Regions from separate parts of the Sphingobacterium thalpophilum genome, predicted to be linked through region 4. Evidence: riboswitches for the same ligand, from Rfam matches in the RefSeq annotation. Region 4 holds a riboswitch; each other region holds the start of a gene.
What was found. Region 4 has a riboswitch for S-adenosylmethionine ahead of AACH28_RS00280 (O-acetylhomoserine aminocarboxypropyltransferase/cysteine synthase family protein). Riboswitches for the same ligand answer to the same signal wherever they lie in the genome.

Region 1 (5,412 bases), 810 kb from region 4:
TAGACGCGCTCGCTATGTGTCCGGGCCCAGAAAATCCCATATAAGGTTATCAGTACAGCAATTGCAATAAATACATAATTGCGGCTAAATAGCAGTCTAAATTTCTTTATCGTCCTCATGATTTATGGTTTAATAATCAGTGAAGTTTTACGCTATAAATTTACCCACTATAGCATGAAATTTCAGTGAATATCCCAACCATTTCAATGAAGGTCAATTTTTTACAATGAGGGCTAATTTCTTGACAGCGAAATAGGATTTTCTGGCAACAAAGAATTAATTTTTTCATCCAGCAGGGGAATTATTTGAACCGTAAAACGATGCAAAAGCATTGATTTAAGTTAGTTGGACATCGTTTAATAAATAATTGGCTAAATTTATATAACAAAAATAAGTATGTAAATTTTAATAGCGTTATTAAAATGTCGTCTGTACATGAAAAGTTTTAGCAAAAATAGATATCAGGATAATAGAACATTGACGGTGCAGTATCCCGATGGGATCTGGCAGTTGATTGCATCTTTCATTTTTGGAGGATTCTGTTGGTATCTGGGCTATCGCGGCGCTTTGGCGGAATGGCTTTTAGACTGGCCGGTAACCTATAGCTATCTATTTTTTGTATTGATGGTAGCGATTATTTTCTTCTATATACGATTGGCTATCGTGATATTGGACAAAAAGCAGAACTGGCTGGTTAACCCGGAAAAACGCGCCGGTATACAATTATTTTTTTGCTGCATACTTCCGACACTTTTATTGTTCTGGATCATTGGCCCCGATCCACAGGCGAAGGATGAATGGCTGCTGTTTCCTTTAATGGTCATATTTAGCGGTATTTTGGTCCTGAACATGTCCTATACAGTTTATTTCTACGTGGCTGTTTACCACAGGCAAAAAATATTGATTTTAGAACAGAAAGAAACTATCCTGCAGCAGGAATCAAGAACGATAGATCTCCAGGAGCAGATTGAGCTGCTTTCTCCGGGCATCGAAGAGCTGAAAGAGATCCTGGAAACAGCAGGGGAAGATAGAGATGTGGATTCCATGGATGAAATAGATTTAACCATGTGCAGATCCATGGATCTGGAGCAAGAGGTATTCCTGCTCAATAATAAAATCTTGTCCCAAAAGATACGCTATAAGGATATAGGAATCTTTACTTATAAAAATGGAATGGTCAGCCTTTATTTAAAAACTGCGATGGACGAAAATCTGACTTGTGGTGAGCAGCGCAGCTTAAAGGAAGTTGTTAATATCACGAAGGGATTTGTACAGAAGATTGACCGGGATAAAGCCATACCCTTGGATATGATCCAAGCTTGCCAGCAACTGAAACGGGGCCGATTGCGTATCGTGCTCAAAATACCTTTTGAGGGACGGTACTATTTTGAGGTGTCCGACAAGATTGCAAAGCATATCAGGGAATGGGTCATGTTGCAGGTGCCAATAGAAAAAGAGCAATAAAATATATTAGGTAAACTTTAATAGATAGATTATGGAAAAAGTAAGGGACAATACCTGGAAATGCCGAGCTACTGGTAAAGTTGGATTTCCTTCTTTAATTGAGGCGCAATGGGCAATGCTTCACTTTAAGTTCAGATCCCGGATGAGAAACAAACTGGATGGTAAACGTATCAAACACAGGATGGGTAAAGATGCCTGCAAAAGGGCTTATTATTGTAAGTTCTGTAAAGGTTACCATATTACCACTTGGGAAAAAGGTCACTTTAATAATTACAAGACCAAAGCCGAATCCTGGGAGATACCGAAAGTATTAGGAAATTGGAATTATTCAATAGAATAATCCCGTGGTCTATTTTCTATTCTAATTTTTTTCCTCTATAATATTCATTCCAGCTATCCTTCGCATAACCTTTGCCCAGATATTTAAATGTAAAAGCAGTTGCATCTTTTATCTCCTGACCAAAATAATAGACTTTCCAGCTATCTTTGCTGTATCCATCGCCGAGAAGAACAAAGCTTTGGTCGGATACATCTTTTAGTCGATTGCCTCTATAATAGACATTCCAACTGTCTTTGGCATATCCTTCATCCAGTATTTTAAAGCTGGGCGCAGAGACATCTTTAATCTTAACGCCACGATAATAGGCATTCCAACTATCTTTGGCATATCCCCAACCAAGTGATTGGAAAGAATGTGGCGATACATCTTTAATCTTAACGCCACGATAATAGGCATTCCAGTTGTCTATTGCATAAGCATTGCCAAGGTCTTTGAAAGATCGTGCATCGACACCTTCGACCATCTTATCCCTGTAGAAGATCCGGTTGCCTATGTTGACATAATCGTTTTCTCTGTCATGTCGAAACGTCGTCTGAGACGTAGATCTTTTATTGTGACGACCTTGTTGAGCAATACTTTTCTCCAATATACATAGCAATGCAAAGGAAATAACAAGCATATTTTTTAAGTGGATAAAGGCCATAATGTATCTGTTTTATAATATGATATTTATATTGAATCCCTCCTTTATGACCAAGATAATTCACCGAAGGTTTAATCATTTTATCATTTTATTTCTCGTTATCCTTATCCGTTTCAAATGCAACTATTTTGGAATCCAAATATTTTTTTGTATATTGCTGGTTATGAGTTTTAAAGAAAAATTAGAGAACTGGCGCACGTCAATCAATCGCGCCGGCAGTGGTGAGGAATTGTATATTTTGCTTTTGAACTATAAAAGGTTTATCAACAAAAATTGGGTGGACGATTTTGGCGATCCGGGCAACTGGAAATCGGAATTAAATCAGGTCATCAGCAAAGTAAGAAACAAGGTGGATGTAGCAGATATCAGAGCCTGCCAAGATTTATCGTCCTATCAGGACGATGCCCGGCAGACCGCACATTCACTCAATCATACCTTAAAATATCATCACTCATTGACAAAAGGGTAGGCTAGGCCTACCTTTTTTTGCCGATAAAGATTATTGTAAAGGAATCAGGACATTCTGTTCCAAGCGTACAGGAACATGCTTCACCGAGGTAAAACCGTCTTCCTTGGAAATGATGTTGGAAAGATCCAATCCTCTTTTGGAGAACGTACTGATCAAAGCTGTTCTAAAGGTTGCCTTGGCTGAACCCCAGCCTTGTCCTAAAATCGTGTCATTGTTGAGCTGGATCAGTTCATCTGTTGAGTAATAACTGAATTTTTCCAGTAAGTGTTGGTAAAGATTTGTTGTAGTAGCCATACAATTTAAAAATTTAAAGGATTAAACCATAAACTGTATCCAGATCTTGTTGGGAAAATAATCGTTCTGTGACGTTTATTTTGGTCGAAACCCGTATTAATTTACCACCGCGGTGCCTCCACTCGGTTGGTATTGCATCATGCAATTCTGAATACTCTACAAATATAGTAGATTATTTTTTATAATAAAAAATATTTTTGTTTTTAAGGGTAAATGAGCGCTAACAACAGGAATAGGGAGGTCAAAGGCGAGGCGCGTTGTTGGCTGTGATTTGGTTATGAAGCGGATAGCTGGGCGAAAAATTTATCATGTTACTGTAATCTCATCGAAAATACTTTTAAAAACAGAGATAAGACAATACTTTTGCGCCATGAATAGAATTGCGGAAATTAACGAATACATTGCTGCCGAACGCGAGGTATTATTGCAACACCCTTTGTATCGTAAGATCAAAACGATCAAGAATCTACGTTCTTTTACAGAAGGGCATGTGTACGCTGTATGGGATTTTATGTCTTTACTAAAAGCTTTACAGATTAAATTGACCTGTACGACTTTACCTTGGTTTGCGAGTGAGCATCCATCAACACGCTATCTAATCAACGAAATTGTCTTGGCTGAGGAGTCGGATGAATACATTGATGGCCGCCGTTTGAGCCACTTTGAGATGTATCTGGACGCCATGGGTGCCATGGGTGCCGACCTTCATCTGGTCAACAAATTTATTGCTCAAGCCAAAAAATCGAGCAACATATTCGATGTCATTGCAACAACCACATTGGACAAGCGGATCAAAGACTTTTTGAATTTTACATTCGAAGTGATTGCTGAGGGCGAGGTGCATAAAATTGCTGCTGCATTTACATTCGGACGTGAAGACCTTATTCCGGGAATGTTTACCTCTATTTTGGAAGAAATTAAAACAAACTTTCCTACAGCCAATCTGGATAGCTTTATTTATTATTTTCAACGCCATATTGATCTTGACGGCGACGAGCATGGACCGTTGGCGATGCAGATGATCACAGATCTTGCCAAGGACGATGAGGTTAAATGGACGGAAATGAAAGAGATCAGTAAAATTGCGCTACAAAAAAGAATCCAGCTGTGGAATGCAATAGAAGATTCCTTATACGGATAATCTATTATTATACCATCGAGAAAGGCCTTTCAAATCACGATTTGAAAGGCCTTTTTTATGTGCTGTAAAAAAGGATATTGTAAGGACTTCTTGGCAGATATTGGTCTTTTTGTTTGAATTGATGAAAAAATGTCTTTTTTTCGTAACATATTGGCGTTTGTGAAGAAATCCAAGTTCCAATAAGTGTCTAAGTTTGCTACGTAAAAAAATTACATAGCACACGTGAACTTTTTTCCTCCCTATTGGGCAAAAGGCATACTAACCATGGGATTGTTAGTATGCGTTATTTCGGACACCTTCGCCCTCGATTCTTTGCGCATGTCCCTGAAAGACATGATCGACAAAGCGCTACAGAACAGTAAATACATCGAGCAGTCTTATTTGCAGCTCAAAGAAACTGAGGTGGCAGTACAGCAGCAACGCATGGAGTTGCTCCCTAAGATTTCCGCCAGAGCTTCTGCTAGTTATGCAAGTAATATGCCTGTATATGACCAGGGGCTTTTAAATAAACCTTCCCAGCATGATATCATTCACTACTTGTACGATAGCGGCCTGGATTTTTATCTGAACCTCTACAATGGGCATCGGGACCTAATGAAAATAGAGTCCAAAAAACTGGAAAATGAGCTGGCTAGAATCGATTGGAAGAATGCCGCAGCACAGACGAAATTGGAGGTTTGCAATCTTTTTTTGGATTTGGAACTGTCGTATAGTAACCGATCTTTAATCGAGCAGGATATTGCTGATCAACGGGTACAGCTCAAGGAGATTGAGCATCTGTATAAGGCGGGCGTGGTATTACACAGTGACGTCTTGCGTATTTCGTTGGAACTTTCGAAGCGGGAACTGTTGCTCGTGCAGATCGGTCATGATATTCAGGCTGCAAATCAGAAGCTGCAGCTAATTGGCGGTATTACAGCAGAGATTATCCCCTTGACCGAACCTTTTAAAGTGGAAAGCCCCAGCTATGAAGCGCTTGTTGCCGAAGCGCGAAGCCATGCTTTTTCCCTTCTAAAATCCGAACAGGAAGTTGTTTTGAAGAAACTGTCGGTCAAACAGGC
Region 2 (5,412 bases), 1.8 Mb from region 4:
ATCCAGATGATTTTAGATATACTGATTTAATCGGTTTTTTAGTGATTGATGAAAACCATGGTGAATTGGGGCAAATAACAGATGTTCAGGAATTCCCACAGCAATTTGTCGCTTCGGTAAATATGGACGGTAAAGAACTGATGTTCCCCTTGTCCGATGATTTAATCTTAGGAATCGATGGCGAAGAGGAGATCATTGAAGTTGAATTGCCAGAGGGCTTGGTGGATCTTTATAAAGAATAAGCATATCCCCAAGCTTATTCAAATAAATAGCGGTATACGAACTATTGCAGTAATTTCTTATCTTGGTCTGTATATTATTACTGGCCATAATTATTGATTTATTTTGAAACCGTTATTACTGCTGCTATTCCTATTCTCGTTGTCTTCTTGTGCTTTCTTTGGGAAGAAAAAGGACTTTCCTGAAGGCAATTACCAAATGATATTGGGCTATTCAAATGAGGAGTATCATAAAGTAAAAAGAGAATCACCCCAAAATGTGGAGGCAGATGTCTATGGTAATGACCCGACGATATATCGGTCCTTTCTCTCCCTCCGTGATAAAGATAAGTTTGTGATGGCGATCGATGATATCTTACTCTACGGTAAGTATAGATTTAACGGCGATCGATTAGAATTGACCGATGAGAAAAAGGGTAGTCTCGCTTTGGATATTGTTAAGGTAAAAAACGATTTTGTTCAGCTGAGAGGTGATTTTTCACAGTTTAGCTCAGCACGTGTACCCACTAGCGAAAAACTTTATATCAACTTTGTGTTAGATAAAACCCCTATCCGGGAGACTCCGAGCAAATTTGATAGCCAGGTAAATCTATGGCGAAATGCCCCTGTAAAATCAGAAAGTGAAGAGGAGATAAAAGCCAGGGCATTGAATTTTGTAGATTATTCTATCGCTTATTTCCAACACATATCAAGTTCAGGCACACATCACGATTATCGAATGGATGGTGTTGAATCACCCATTATGTATGCTGAGAATGGCATTGTGCTCAAGGCATGGGCAGATGTACCCGATTCTTGGAAGGAATTATTTTACAACGAAAAAAATGCATTAGTCGCCTACCAATATTTATTTGATGGTTTTAAATATGGATCGAAAGAGGAGTACCATGTTAGGGGACTCTTATTGATCACGTTTTATCTCAGAAATCTGCGGAATTCCCTAGCAACGAATCTTTAGCCAATCCTGTTGTGGCGTAGTCAGTCTCTTCGCGGTCGATGATCCTCGATCGTTAATTTTATCTGTTTTTTTAGAGCCTTTTATATTTGGTGGAGCCTAAATTCCTGTTGTTGAATGGGAATGAATCCGAAGCCGTATTTATTGCAGTCTTTTTGTCGCTATTTTTGCCTTTTCGAAAAAATATTTTTGTCGTTTGATTTTTTAAAACGATATTAGCAACGCTTATAGAGAAAGGCCGAGGGACTAGACCCGTTGAAGCCTTAGCAACCTGTATTGTTCAAGGTGCTAAATTCTACCCTACTCCATGTGGGAAAGATAAGTTACATGTAGATAAACGATTCCTCGACGTGTGCGTTTCGATGTAAGCCAACCAAACTAAAAACAGTTTTTTAATGAAGATTATCGATCATATCCAGAATGCCAAAGGAAAAACATTGTTTTCTTTTGAGCTATTGCCACCGGCGAAAGGGCAGGGCATCCAAAGTATTTTTAAAACCATGGATGAACTGATGGAGTTTAAACCTCCTTTTATCGACGTAACCTACCATCGGGAAGATTATATCTATAAAGAGCATGCGAGTGGATTACTGGAACGCGTTTCCTATCGTAAACGTCCTGGGACAGTGGCGATATGTGCTGCAATCATGAATAAATATAAAGTAGATGCGGTGCCCCATTTGATATGTGGTGGTTTTACAAAAGAGGAAACTGAAAATGCATTGATCGATTTGAACTTCCTGGGGATAGATAACGTCTTGGTATTACGGGGCGATGCACGTAAGGGCGATGCCGATTTTATACCGACCGATGGTGGACATGCCTTTGCAACAGATCTATTGGAACAGGTAACTGATATGAATAAAGGAAAGTATCTGCATGAAGACATTATCACATCGGAAAAGACTGATTTTTGCATCGGTGTAGCGGGTTATCCCGAAAAGCATTTTGAATCGCCAAATTTCAATACTGATTTTAAATACCTGAAACAAAAAGTCGATATGGGAGCAGAGTTTATTGTGACTCAGATGTTCTTTAATGTTGAAAAATACAAGGAGTTTGTAACAAAATGTAGGGACAACGGAATCCATGTCCCTATTATTCCAGGGTTAAAACCACTGACAACGAAAAAACAGTTGGTGACCTTACCAAGGATATTTCATTTAGATATTCCGGAGGAACTGAGCGATGCTGTTTCAGCATGTAAAACGAATGCCGACGTCAGACAAGTAGGTGAAGAGTGGTTGGTGCAGCAATGTCAGGAGCTAATTAAATTTGGCGCTCCGGTTTTACATTTCTATACGATGAGTAATCCTGGTCCAACAAAGAAGATTGTTGAAAAACTAGCCTAACTCATAAAAATAAAACGAAAAGGGAGCGCATAAGCTCCCTTTTTTTATGGTAGTATTCGTTGTGAAAGCCTAAAATATGTCCAGAATTTTGATCGTGTGGTTTAGGTCGATCGCTATATTTAGGGTTTAATAGCCTGTTTATAGTCAGATACTTGTGTTAAATAGTGTTAATTAACTTATTGGAGTCAGGATAACTTTTTAACTTAAAGTGCTAAAAAAGATTTTAACAATAGACCAAATTGACCTTATGACGTACACTAGATTAAATTCTCTACTCGGCTTTGCTTGCGGACTAATTGCTACATGTGTATATATCTCCACCGTTGAAAAGACGGTAAGCTGGTGGGATTGTGGTGAATTTATTGCCTGTGCCTACAAGCTGGAAGTGGCACACCAACCGGGAGCACCATTATTTCTTCTTATTCAGAATATATTTTCCAACCTGGCTTTGGGTAATGCAGGTAAAATCGCCTATTGGATGAATATTGGATCCGCAATCTGCAGTGGGCTTACTGTTACATTTTTATTCTGGACAATAACAGCAATTGCCAAAAAGATACTCAACAGGCAAGAGAAAGTTCAATTATCGAATTATTTCCAAATTTTTGCTGCGGGCTTAGTTGGTGCAATGGCTTTCTGCTTCAGTGATTCATTTTGGTATTCGGCTGTTGAATCCGAGGTATATGCGATGTCTTCATTGTGTACTGCGATTGTTTTTTGGGCAATTTTAAAGTGGGAAGTCCGTGCAGATGAGGAAGGTAGCGATCGTTGGCTGGTTTTTATTGCTTTTGTTATGGGCCTTTCGATCGGAGTGCACCTATTAAATCTGTTGGCAATTCCGGCTATAGCGATGGTTGTCTATTTCAGAAGAGCAGGACAGGTTAATGCGAAAGGTACAATAAAAGCTTTCTTGGTAGGAGTGCTGATCTTGGGGGCTGTTTTGTGGGGAATTATTCAATGGTTGGTCGTTCTCGCAGCTAAGGTAGACCTCTTATTTGTAAATTCATTAGGTTTAGCCTTTGGCTCAGGTATCTTCTTCTTTTGTCTGCTGTTGGGGTGCTTCCTCATTTATGGGCTATATTATTCTTATAAAAAGCGGCAATACACACTGCATACCGGGTTACTGGTCTTTTGTTTTATTCTATTTGGTTATAGCTCCTATACTATGGTTTTAATCCGTGGAAAAGCCAATCCGTCGTTAAACAATAATGCGCCGGACAATGTGTTTTCTTTTTTGGGTTATCTGAGCCGGGAGCAATATATCCGGGAACCTTTACTCAAAGGGCCCAATTATGATTCACAAGTCGTTGGTGTAGAGAGTAAAACCGGTTATCGCAAAGATGAATCAGGGTATATTCCTTTTAGTCAGGTCGATAAGTATAAGTTTGATAAGGAAACTTTCTTTCCCCGCATATATAGTCAAGATGGAGCCCATCAGGCTTATTATAGGAGTTACCTCAATTTGAAGGAGGGGCAGCAGCCACAGTTCTCGGATAATTTTAAGTTCTTTTTTAATTTTCAACTGGGTGATATGTACACCCGATATTTCTTGTGGAATTTTGTCGGTAGACAGAATGACAGGCAGGGGTATGGGACCTATAGTGACGGCAACTGGTTGTCGGGGATTAAACCATTGGATAATTGGCGTTTGGGAGGGCAAGATAAAATATCCCAATCACAGGAGCATGACCCGAGCCGGAATACCTATTTTTTCCTTCCATTGCTACTGGGAATAGCCGGAGCGATCTGGTTGTATCGAAACAATAAACCTTATACCTTGGTCTTGACCTTACTGTTTGTGTTTACGGGAATAGCGATCGTTGTTTATCTTAACCAAACTCCTATGCAACCTCGGGAACGAGATTATGCTTACGTAGGATCTTTTTATGCGTTTGCGATCTGGATCGGACTGGGAGCAATAGCATTTGTTCGGTTTCTCAATCGTTTTGTACAAACACGGTATGCGTTAGCGACAGGTATTTCTTTCGCTTTATTGGGCGGTCCCATTATTTTGGCCCATCAAAATTGGGATGATCATAATCGTTCTGAAAAATCGCTGGCAAGGGATATGGCACGTAATTATTTAGAATCCTGCGCTCCAAATGCTATTCTATTTACCTATGGAGATCATGATACATTTCCTGTATGGTATTTGCAAGAAGTGGAAGGAGTACGCCCGGATGTTCGGGTTGTGGTATTAAGTTATCTGACTGGCGATTGGTATATGCAGCAGGCGAAGCAGCCGACGTATCAAGCGGCAGGTCTTCCCGTGACGATCCCAGCTGAAAAGACAAAAAAAGGCGTTCGTGATTATATCCCTTTTGTGGATAGACAGCTTGATAATGCGGTGGATATACAGCAATTATTGCAGTTTGTCACATCGGATGATCCGGAGTATAAAGTTCAGCTGAATTCAGGTGATATGGAAAACTATTTCCCTTCCAAGAAAGTCCAATTGCGCGTTGATAAAGAGGAGGTGGTTAAGAAAAATGCGGTTCCGGCTTATTTTCAGGATGCTATTGTTTCTGCAATGGAATGGGAAATTCCGAATGATCATCTGACCAGGGCGGATTTAACCCTGTTATCGGTGCTTGAAAATAACCATTGGGACAGACCGATATATTTTTCGAACATGTTGCCAAGTGACATTAAATTGGGTCTGGATAAATACCTGGTCAATGAGGGCTTTACTTCCCGATTGATGCCTGTTGCTGCTACAGATCAGTCGACAGGAAAACGAAATGAGCAGGCCGGGCTAGTTAATATGGAAGCATTATATAACAATATTATGCATACGTATCAGTGGGGCAATGTTAAAAATGCACAGTATTTGGATACCGATTCGTTTCGCTTTACAAGTATGTAC
Region 3 (5,412 bases), 2.7 Mb from region 4:
GTCAAAAATCCCAATTATTTGATGAGTCCGTCAATGCTGCGATTACAGCTGTTGCCGGAAAACTTGAACGACGGGAGGTGGTCGACTTTGCTAAAGTTCAACAGGAACGTAACATTGAAAAATCCAAGCAGGAACAGGCCAAACAACGTCTGTTGGCCGAGCAACTTGAAATCCAATATAGAATTGAAGAATTAAAAAACAAACAACATGTTGTTTTCTCAAACTTCAAAGAGCAAGAAGACCAATTACGTGCTTTGTATCCAAATGTAATTGAAATCAAAAATTCCTTTTACGAAACATACATCAAAAGACCGGAGTACCAGAAATTTATCAAATTTTCTGTTTCAAATGAGCTTACCGACGATAATCTGGTGCAAGCTTTTATCATGTTAAATGCATCGAAGGTAGATGATCAGATTAGTGGAAAAGACGATAGCACACGGTTTGTTATCCCCCTAATGGACCCATTGGTCAATCAACAGACAAAATTCAGAGTAGCCACCTTACCACCAAGAGAGAATGCAAAACTTGCAAAAACCATCTCTGATTTGGAAAAAAGGCTCGATGTGCTAAACAGAAAGAATTCTTGGTCCGGTTTCAACGTTTACGACTCCGTTGCTATGCTCGGTGGTAAAAAGGCAGATTACATCGAAGATGTTGCTATTGGAATGGAGCTAGCAAAGCGTCCGTTAAAGGATCGGTTGAATGTTATCATCGTCCAAGAACTTATCAAAGAAGAGTTGGCTCAACGCGATATTAAAGCTCCTTTTAATATTGAAATATGGAGTACAAACAATATATTACTAAATAATATTTTAAACGAAGCCGCTCTAAATAACCCGACAAATACAACAAAATACTCGACCGCACTTTTTAAAGGTGATATCGGTGCTGCGCCAGGGAAATTAACAATCTATTTTCCCAATAAAAAGGCGATAATCGCAGATAATATGGGCTATCTGTTACTACCTATGCTGGCACTACTTTTCTTGTTGGTGGGTTGTTTTGCTTATACACTGATTATCATCTTCAGACAAAAGAAAGTTTCGGAAATGAAAACAGATTTCATCAACAACATGACGCATGAGTTTAAAACACCTGTTGCAACAATTATGATTGCCAGCGAGTCACTTAAAGATCCAGACATCAATGCCGACCATAAGCGCGTTCAGAAATTGGCTAATATCATCTACGACGAAAATGTTAGACTCGGAAATCACATCGAACGTGTGCTTGACCTAGCCCGATTGGAAAAGGAAACATTAAAGTTAGACCAGGTGGATGTGCATATTAATGATCTTGTTTCTGCAGTAACGGACAGCATGCAGCTACGCATGCAGAATATTGGTGGGAAATTCAGTATAGATCTCGCAGCGACCAAGGATATTGTCGTCGGTGATGAGTTACATTTTTCGAATGTATTTTACAATTTATTGGATAATGCCATCAAGTACAGCAAAGGAGATTTACATGTCAACATCAATTCAAAAAATGTTGGTGATACCATTGTTATCACCATTGCCGACAACGGTATTGGGATGAGTCGGGATCACCTGCAAAAGATTTTCGACCAGTTCTACCGTATTCCAACTGGAAATGTTCATAATGTCAAAGGATTTGGTCTTGGCTTAAGTTATGTACAGGACATCCTGAGAAGGCTGAACGGAAAAATTACAGTTAAAAGTGAAAAAGATAAGGGCACGACCTTTGAAGTAATTTTGCCTATTAAAAAATAAAACGTTCCTTTTTTGTATATTTCCTCTTTAAAAAATTTCAAAGGTTGAGGAAAGCTGATTTATCAGCATCAAGGGACATTGGTGAAAATTAATATAATCATTATGCAAAAGATATTATTAGCAGAAGATGATCCTAATTTGGGGGATCTTTTAAAAGACTATCTCGAATTAAAGGGAAAATTTGACGTCACATTATGCACGGATGGAGATGAAGCGATTTCTCAATTCAAAAAAAATAACTACGACCTCTGTATTTTCGATGTCATGATGCCAAAAAAGGACGGATTTACAGTGGGGCGTGAAATCAGAAAAACAAACAATACTGTTCCTATTATCTTTGCCACAGCAAAGGGGATGATGGAAGATAAAACCGAAGCCTTTGAATTAGGGGGAGATGATTATATCACAAAACCTTTTCGAGTAGAGGAATTATTGCTCCGCATCAATGCTTTGCTGAAACGCAGTGTTCGAGACAAAGAAGAGGAAGTGGTTGCCGATAAATTTGAAATTGGCGATTATTTCTTTGATTATACAAGTCAGCAAATTTCTTACAAAGGACAGATGCAAAAACTATCCACTAAAGAAGCGGAACTACTGCGCTTGCTTTGTTTAAAGAAAAATGATGTGCTGACCCGGGAAGAAGCTTTATTAAAAATTTGGCATGATGACAACTACTTTACGGGTAGAAGTATGGATGTATTTCTCAGTAAACTTCGTAAATATCTAAAAGAAGATAGTAAAGTTGAAATTGTCAATGTGCACGGAAAAGGTTACAAACTTTTGGTGAGCTAAAAGAATGGGGAATGAGAAACAGTCATTCCCCATTTTTTATGCTACACAGCGTATTGAAACATGACATACACTAAATCACGGATGAAAAGAAAAGAACAAAACAATTTTATCCTTAGTAGAATATAAAAAATTGACGCACTTTTATAAAAAATTTGCATTTCAAAAAGAAATGTTCTAACTTAGCGTCGCTTATAGAGAAAGGCAGAGGGAATAGACCCGATGAAGCCTTAGCAACCTGTCCCTTGACAAGGTGCTAAATTCTACCCTACTTGATATGGGAATGATAAGCCGAAGTCACCGAATTCTAGTGTGTCCTTCTCTCTCTAGCAAGAAATATAGTTGAAAAAGAAATATTAAAAACATTCATTATGTTATTGACTAACAATTTAGGTTACCCTCGTGTGGGCGCGTTCCGCGAATTGAAAAAAGCCAATGAGGCCTATTGGGCTAAAAAATCTTCTGTTGAGGAATTATTGGACACAGCAAAAAAAATTCGTGAAGGCAATTGGAAAACACAAAAAGATGCTGGAATAGATTTGATCCCTTCCAATGATTTCTCTTTTTACGATCAAGTATTGGATTTAACCCTTACTGTTGGTGCAATTCCTGCTCGTTACCATTCTTTATTGAATAAAGTAGACAACAATTACAGCTTAGATCTATATTTTGCCATGGCGCGTGGTTTCCAACAAGAAGGAATCGACGTGACTGCAATGGAAATGACCAAGTGGTTGGATACCAACTACCACTATATGGTGCCAGAATTCACAAAAGATCAAGAATTCAAATTGACGTCCGAAAAATTCTTAAATGAATATAACGAAGCAAAATCATTGGGCATCGATACTAAACCAGTTCTATTAGGTCCTATCACTTACCTTTTGATCGGTAAAGAAAAAGAAGCTGGCTTCGACCGCATCGATTTATTGGATAAACTTGTTCCAGTATATGAGCAAATATTAGCTAAACTAGCTGAGGCCGGTGCGCAATATGTTCAGATTGACGAGCCTTTCTTAGCATTGGATTTAGATGCTAAAGTAAAAGCTTTATATCAACCTACTTTCGAAAAATTAGCTGCAGCAGCAAAAAATATCAAATTAATCGCGACGACTTACTTCGAAGCTTTAAAAGACAACGAAGATATCGCAGTTAACCTACCTATCCATGCTTTACATTTGGATTTGGTACGCGGTGAAAACCAATTGGATACGGTACTAGCTAAAGTTCCTGCTTCATTAACATTATCTTTGGGTATTGTTGAAGGCCGTAACATCTGGAAAAATGATTACGAAAAATCATTGGTTAAAATCAAACAAGCTGTTGATGCATTAGGAAAAGACCGTGTATGGGTAGCTCCTTCTTCATCATTGTTGCACGTTCCTTTCGACTTAGACAATGAACACAATGAGCAATCGCTACCAGCTGAAGTAAAAAACTGGTTAGCATTTGCTAAACAAAAATTAGCTGAGGTAAAAGACTTAGCCGTATTAGCAGAAGGTGAAGTTGATGCTGAAACAGCAAAACGCTTCGAAGCGAACAAAGCTGCCGCTGAAAGCCGTCGTACTTCTCCACTGATCCACAAACCAGAGGTTAAAACACGTACAAGCAATATCACTGATGACGATGCGAAACGTACTTCAGCATTTGCTGACCGTAAAGCAGCGCAACAAGCGAAGTTCAACTTGCCGGCATTCCCTACCACAACTATTGGTTCATTCCCGCAAACGAAAGATGTTCGTAAATGGAGAGCAGACCTGAAAAAAGGTGCTATCACGCAGGCAGAGTACGATAAAGCAATCGCAGAAGAAACTGAAAACACAATCCGTCTTCAAGAGCAATTGGATATCGACGTATTAGTACATGGCGAATTCGAACGTAACGACATGGTTGAATACTTCGGTGAACAATTGGCTGGTTACGCTTTCACACAAAACGGCTGGGTACAATCTTACGGTTCACGTTGTGTAAAACCTCCGATTATCTATGGTGATGTATACCGTCCTGAAGATATGACTGTCCGTTGGTCTTCATACGCTCAATCATTGACTAACCGTCCGGTTAAAGGTATGTTGACTGGTCCAGTTACCATCTTACAATGGTCTTTTGTACGTAATGATCAACCGCGTTCAACAACGACTTACCAAATTGCATTGGCGATCTTGGATGAAGTACAAGCGCTGGAAAAAGCAGGTATCAAAATCATACAAATCGATGAACCAGCAATCCGCGAAGGATTGCCGCTACGTAAAGCTGATCAAAAAGATTACTTGAACTGGGCAGTACGTGCTTTCCGTGTTTCTTCATCAAATGTAGAAGACGATACACAGATTCACACACACATGTGTTACTCTGAGTTCAATAATGTAATCGAAGACATCGCTGCAATGGATGCTGACGTCATCACGATTGAGACTTCACGTTCTCAAATGAAATTGTTGAATGCTTTCGCCGGTGATTTCAAATATCCAAACGATATTGGTCCAGGTGTTTATGACATTCACTCACCACGTGTTCCAAGCAAAGATGAGATGGTAGATCTATTGCGTAAAGCAAAAGCAGTAGTTCCAGCAGAACAACTTTGGGTTAACCCTGACTGTGGTTTAAAAACTCGTGCTTGGCCAGAAACCAAAGCGGCTTTAGAGTCGATGGTTGAGGCTGCGAAAATCTTAAGAGCAGAATAATTCTTAAACTATATTGATAAAGCCCTAGATGAAATTTCATCTAGGGCTTCTTTATTGGACCTTGGTTCGAAACAAAAACCGTCATCCGGATAATGTAAGACTATTTTCGGGTGTTCTTCTTTTCTTTCTTGTTTTCCTTTTCTTTCCCGTTCTTAATTTCCTGTTTCCCCTTAATCCGATCTTCAATCGACTTCAGGCTTGAC
Region 4 (5,412 bases):
TGAGCACTGTATCATTGAAGAAAAGATTCTACCGTATTTATATCCTTATGATACGATTTATGCATGGCGAGCATTCTGGAGACGCATTACGTAATGTTTCCATCAGCATCTTGCCAAGTTTAGCGATCTACTTATTGGGAGCGCAAGCGAGCACGGCAATTGGAATCGGTGTCGGATCGTTATTAACAACACTCACAGATCCTCCTGGAAACAGAAAGGATAAACTTTCTTCTGCTCTCGTATGTATTCCCACCTTTTTCGTTGCATCATTGTTTACAGCGATTGTATTTCCGTATCATTGGCCCTTGGTTATATTGCTAGCGGCGGCCGGTTTTATATGTACGTTATACGGTATTTTTGGAGCTCGTTATGCTGCAATTGGAAACATGACATTGATTCTCATGAGTTTTGTGATCGGAATGGCCCCGCAACACCCCCTTGCAGTTAGTTTACAGATTACAACAGGATCCATTATATATTACTTTTTTAGCCTTTTACAGGCCTATATACAACCTTATCGCTCGCTAAAACATGCGATGGCCAATGGTTTTCATGGATTATCCCAATTTCTATTGATACGATCCCAGTCTTACGATCCCGATATTCCTTTGAATATAACGTACAGTCGCGTAGGCAAAATTCATGGCCAGATCAGCGAACAGCAGGAACAAATCAGGTCCCTTCTTTTTCGAGAAAAAAAAATCATAAGCCAACAGTGGCATAAAAGCAATTATTGGCTCAGTCAAGTTTATGGGTTAATTGACCTCCATGAGTTAATTATTGCACTTGATCACGACTATGATGCGATTCGCAAAAACCTTGCAGACACGGGCAGCCTCCCTTTAATCCGTCAAACAATCAAATTATTAGCTTTAGAAATTGATAGCTTTTCACAACCTAACAAGAGGTTTCGGTATGCACATCAATTATATCACAATAACTTTAAAATTAATGCCCTCTTACAGGATTTAAAAGAAATTCAAGAAGAGCAGGCCGGTCAAGCAAAAAGTATATTATGTTCGATCATAAGCAACATCGAAGCAATTATTGAAGTGCTCAACCGAATTCAGGTGGCTTTTTATCAAAATCAGGAAATCCAGGATAAGATTGACAGCAGTGAGTACCAACAATTTATCAATCGACCTTTGCGCAATCTTGCTGATCTAAAAAGTAAACTCCATCTGAATAACCCGCTTTTTCGATTTGCCGTTCGGATGGCTCTTCTTTTTGGAACAGGCGCATTGATCGGTATTTTATTTTTGGATTTTAAATATACCTATTGGATCTTACTGACGATCGCTATTGTTGCCAGACCAGCATTTTCAATGACAAAAAAGCGTAATATAGAGCGTATTGTAGGCACATTCTCGGGTATAATCGTTGGCATATTCTGCTTAATTGCTATTCATTTTCTCCCGGCTCTTCTTACCATAGCTGCATTAGGTCTTTTCGGATTCTTTTTATTCAATCGATCTAATTATATGGTCAGTGTCATCTTTATTACCTTGGGAATTGTAATTGCGCTCAATTTGTTTGAAGGCAATATCAATCTCATTTTAGGCAGCCGAATACTTTTCACACTCATTGGAGCATTCTTGGCTATAGCAGGTTATTTCTTGATCCCCGTACGCCAGAGCACAGGCATGGTTCAGCTGGCAAAAGAAGTATCCCTTTACAACGAACATTATTTCCAGATCATCAATAACCGTCTGTCGGACGAGAGACAAAGTTCGTTTGATATACGACTGGCTAGAAAAAAAGCGCAGACTGCCATGGCGCTATTTTCAGACGCTATCAATCAAATGAAAAAAGAACCCGAACACAAATGGATGGATTGGTCACATATCCACCATTTTCAGGCACTCTCTTATCAGGTCAACTCCCATTTGGTGGGTCTTTCGCTATCGTTAAACAAAAAGACGAATCACCACCTGACGTATGATATCCATAGTAGAATTGATGCACTTAAACCTCTTTTAACAGATTTAAATCAAATTGCAGAACGGATCAACTTAAAGAAATCATAATACCCGATTGGCAGTTACTTATCAAGTTTCATCGGACAATATGCGATCCGATCGGTATGTTATTCAAAATTCCTTTAACTAAAAAACAGCTTTTCTTTTGCTTTAATAAAAAAAGAGTTTATATTTGTATCGTCTTCGAAAGAAGATTTCTAATCAACACCTCCCTTAATCAGTAGGTCTTGATTTATAAAGAAGTGGCGAGAGACTGGCTCAATGACCCACTGGCAACCTTCAATTTGTTTGAAAAGGTGCCAATTCCTGTCCAAAACAATATCGTTTTGGAGCATATAAATAACATAAGACAATGATTATTAAACTACTGAAGTCCATTAAAAATTCAGGTTCAACACAAGTGAGCCGCACGATAAGCGAAAGTGTAAGCCATCATACAACTGTATTGATGCGAATGCGTACGCATATGCACTTCCACGCTTGTTAAGAATCATTTCCTTTTTCTTGGATAAAGATTTAACAGACCCTTCAAGGAGGTGTGTATGCTTCTCTTTTTACTTAGCAATTTCTTTTTGAACCCTTAAAATCTGATATATTATGTCTTCAAACAAAAATTTAAAATTCGAAACTCTTCAGGTTCACGCTGGCCAAGTCGCTGACCCTACTACGGGATCTAGAGCAGTTCCTATATATCAAACAACATCTTTTGTATTTGAAAATGCCGAACACGGCGCAAACTTATTTGCATTAAAGCAGTTCGGCAATATTTATACACGGATTATGAATCCTACCACGGATGTTTTCGAACAACGTATTGCGGCACTTGAAGGTGGAGTCGCGGCTGTTGCTGTTGCATCTGGCCAGGCGGCACAGTTTATTGCATTAAATAATATCTTGGAAAGTGGTGACAATTTTGTTGCCGGATCCAACTTATACGGCGGTACATTCAACCAGTTTAAAGTTTCTTTTAAACGTCTGGGCATCGAAGCTCGATTTGCAACGGACGCCGAGGCAGATAAAATTGAAGCCCTCATTGATGATAAAACAAAGGCCATCTATGTTGAAACAATTGGAAACCCAAGTTTCAATATTCCAGACTTTGAGAAAATTGCTGCAGTAGCAAAAAAATATGACTTACCGTTAATCGTCGATAATACTTTTGGAGCTGGGGGATATTTATTTAAACCTTTGGAGTATGGTGCGAATGTGGTGGTTGAATCGGCTACTAAATGGATCGGTGGACATGGTACAAGCATTGGTGGTGTCATCGTCGACGGCGGAAACTACAATTGGGGCAATGGAAAATACCCTCAATTTTCCGAACCATCTGAAGGCTATCATGGCTTAGTTTTTTCCGAAGTTTTCGGTGAAGGCGGACCGTTTGGAAATATTCAATTTGCCATTCGGGCACGTGTGGAAGGGCTTCGGGATTTCGGGCCAGCACTCTCTCCTTTCAATTCATTCTTATTATTACAAGGGCTTGAAACCCTGTCTTTACGGGTGCAACGCCATGTAGACAACACTTTAGAGGTAGCTAAATGGCTTGAGGCGCATCCACAGGTAGAAAAAGTAAACTATCCGGGCTTAAAAAGCTCTCCGAGCTTCGCTAACGCACAAAAATACCTTAAAAATGGCTATGGTGCAGTGCTTTCTTTCCAGCTCAAAGGTGACGCAGCACAAAAGGCCAATAGCTTTATCGACAGCTTAGAATTGATCAGTCACCTGGCCAACGTCGGTGATACAAAGTCATTGATTATCCATCCAGCAGCGACTACTCACCAACAATTGAGTGATGAAGATCAAGCCAATGCTGGAGTATTCAAAGGTTTATTACGTCTTTCTGTAGGAATAGAACATATTGATGACATCAAAGCTGATTTACAACAAGCTTTTGATAAAATTAAATAATCAGATTTTTTCGGCTTAAACTTAAACGTAAAATGAGTAAGCATATTTATCTGCACCCGGAGCCTTTTGTATTTGAAAATGGAAGAGAGCTTACTGATTTACAAATCAGTTATGAAACATTTGGCAAACCCAACGCTGATCGCAGTAATGTGATCTGGGTTTGCCATGCACTAACGGCCAATGCAGATGTACTGGATTGGTGGTCAGGTCTTTTTGGAACAGGTGAATTGTTTGATTCAAACGATTATTATATTATCTGCGCCAATGTCATAGGATCAGCATATAATAGCAGTAATCCGCTATCTGTAAACCCAGCTACTGGACAGCCCTATTACCTATCTTTTCCTGAATTTACAGTAAGGGATTTGGTCAACGCACATCAATTTCTTGCAGACCACCTGGATATCAAACAAATAGAGATCCTTATTGGGGGCTCATTGGGCGGTCAACAAGCATTGGAATGGGCCGTATCACGCAGTATAGCCACCAACCATCTAATCGTCGTTGGAACAAATGCCGTCCATTCACCATGGGGTATTGCATTCAATGAAAGTCAACGTCTTGCCATTACTACTGATCGAACCTTTTATGCGAATCATCCCGATGGCGGAGCTAAGGGTCTAAAAGTTGCACGCGCTATGGCACTGTTGTCTTACCGCAACTATACAACGTATGCCAACACACAAAAGGAGGATGATAACGAAAAACTCGATCATTATAAAGCATCCTCCTATCAAAACTATCAGGGTGAAAAATTGGTAAAACGCTATAATGCGTACAGCTATTACTTCCTAACCAAAGCAATGGACAGCCATAATTTAGGTCGTGGAAGAAAATCTATCGAATCCGCTTTAGCGAGCATCGACTGTCCAACTTTAGTGCTGAGCGTCAATACAGATTTGTTGTTTCCTCCACAAGAGCAACAATTCATCGCTCAACATATTCCGAATGCCCACTATCAGGAGATCGAATCTACTTATGGCCACGATGGGTTTTTGATCGAAACAAAAAAACTCACGAAAATCATCAGCAGCTTTCTGCGGAAACAAAAAGAATACTTCAACGAATTAGTATAAGAGAATAAATAATATATAAGAGAATTTAAGAAGAGATATGAGTAATAAATTAACAATAGGGATGTTTGGGTTTGGTGTAGTAGGCCAAGGTCTTTACGATATCATCAAAACCAAAAATCTTAATCTGGAAATCAAAAAATTTGTCATTAAAAACGGAGATAAAAAGCGCTCGCTACCAGCAGATCTATTTTCTACCGATGCCGAAACAATTTTAGGTGACCCAGAAATTAATACTGTTGTCGAACTAATAGATGATGCCGAAGCAGCCTATCAACTAACTGTTCGTGCCTTGAAATCGGGAAAAAATGTGGTATCTGCCAATAAAAAAATGATTGCCAGCCATTTGGAAGAGCTGGTTGATATCCAACAGGAATACGGCACCAGTTTATTGTATGAAGGTGCCGTTTGCGGAAGTATTCCCATTATACGGAATTTAGAAGAGTACTATG

Region 1: linked by a shared signal. The riboswitch ahead of AACH28_RS22115 (5-oxoprolinase) and the one ahead of AACH28_RS00280 (O-acetylhomoserine aminocarboxypropyltransferase/cysteine synthase family protein) in region 4 are both predicted to bind S-adenosylmethionine.
Region 2: linked by a shared signal. The riboswitch ahead of metF (methylenetetrahydrofolate reductase [NAD(P)H]) and the one ahead of AACH28_RS00280 (O-acetylhomoserine aminocarboxypropyltransferase/cysteine synthase family protein) in region 4 are both predicted to bind S-adenosylmethionine.
Region 3: linked by a shared signal. The riboswitch ahead of metE (5-methyltetrahydropteroyltriglutamate--homocysteine S-methyltransferase) and the one ahead of AACH28_RS00280 (O-acetylhomoserine aminocarboxypropyltransferase/cysteine synthase family protein) in region 4 are both predicted to bind S-adenosylmethionine.

Annotation. Positions count from the first base shown of each region.
Region 1 covers NZ_CP151087.1:5,003,785-5,009,196, forward strand. The annotation lists gene AACH28_RS22090 (hypothetical protein) at 1-119, opposite strand, end outside; gene AACH28_RS22095 (hypothetical protein) at 436-1,464, shown strand; gene AACH28_RS22100 (hypothetical protein) at 1,496-1,804, shown strand; gene AACH28_RS22105 (DKNYY domain-containing protein) at 1,821-2,447, opposite strand; gene AACH28_RS22110 (hypothetical protein) at 2,611-2,916, shown strand; gene AACH28_RS22115 (5-oxoprolinase) at 2,947-3,210, opposite strand; SAM-I-IV-variant riboswitch at 3,277-3,370, opposite strand; gene AACH28_RS22120 (DUF3050 domain-containing protein) at 3,581-4,351, shown strand; gene AACH28_RS22125 (TolC family protein) at 4,574-5,412, shown strand, end outside.
Region 2 covers NZ_CP151087.1:4,026,009-4,031,420, forward strand. The annotation lists gene rimM (ribosome maturation factor RimM) at 1-242, shown strand, start outside; gene AACH28_RS17845 (hypothetical protein) at 346-1,197, shown strand; SAM riboswitch class I at 1,417-1,519, shown strand; gene metF (methylenetetrahydrofolate reductase [NAD(P)H]) at 1,590-2,546, shown strand; gene AACH28_RS17855 (DUF2723 domain-containing protein) at 2,794-5,412, shown strand, end outside.
Region 3 covers NZ_CP151087.1:3,070,197-3,075,608, forward strand. The annotation lists gene AACH28_RS13620 (HAMP domain-containing sensor histidine kinase) at 1-1,736, shown strand, start outside; gene AACH28_RS13625 (response regulator transcription factor) at 1,839-2,528, shown strand; SAM riboswitch class I at 2,715-2,818, shown strand; gene metE (5-methyltetrahydropteroyltriglutamate--homocysteine S-methyltransferase) at 2,897-5,209, shown strand; gene AACH28_RS13635 (hypothetical protein) at 5,310-5,412, opposite strand, start outside.
Region 4 covers NZ_CP151087.1:59,180-64,591, reverse strand. The annotation lists gene AACH28_RS00285 (FUSC family membrane protein) at 1-2,027, shown strand, start outside; SAM riboswitch class I at 2,209-2,321, shown strand; gene AACH28_RS00280 (O-acetylhomoserine aminocarboxypropyltransferase/cysteine synthase family protein) at 2,577-3,887, shown strand; gene metX (homoserine O-acetyltransferase) at 3,920-4,963, shown strand; gene AACH28_RS00270 (homoserine dehydrogenase) at 5,001-5,412, shown strand, end outside.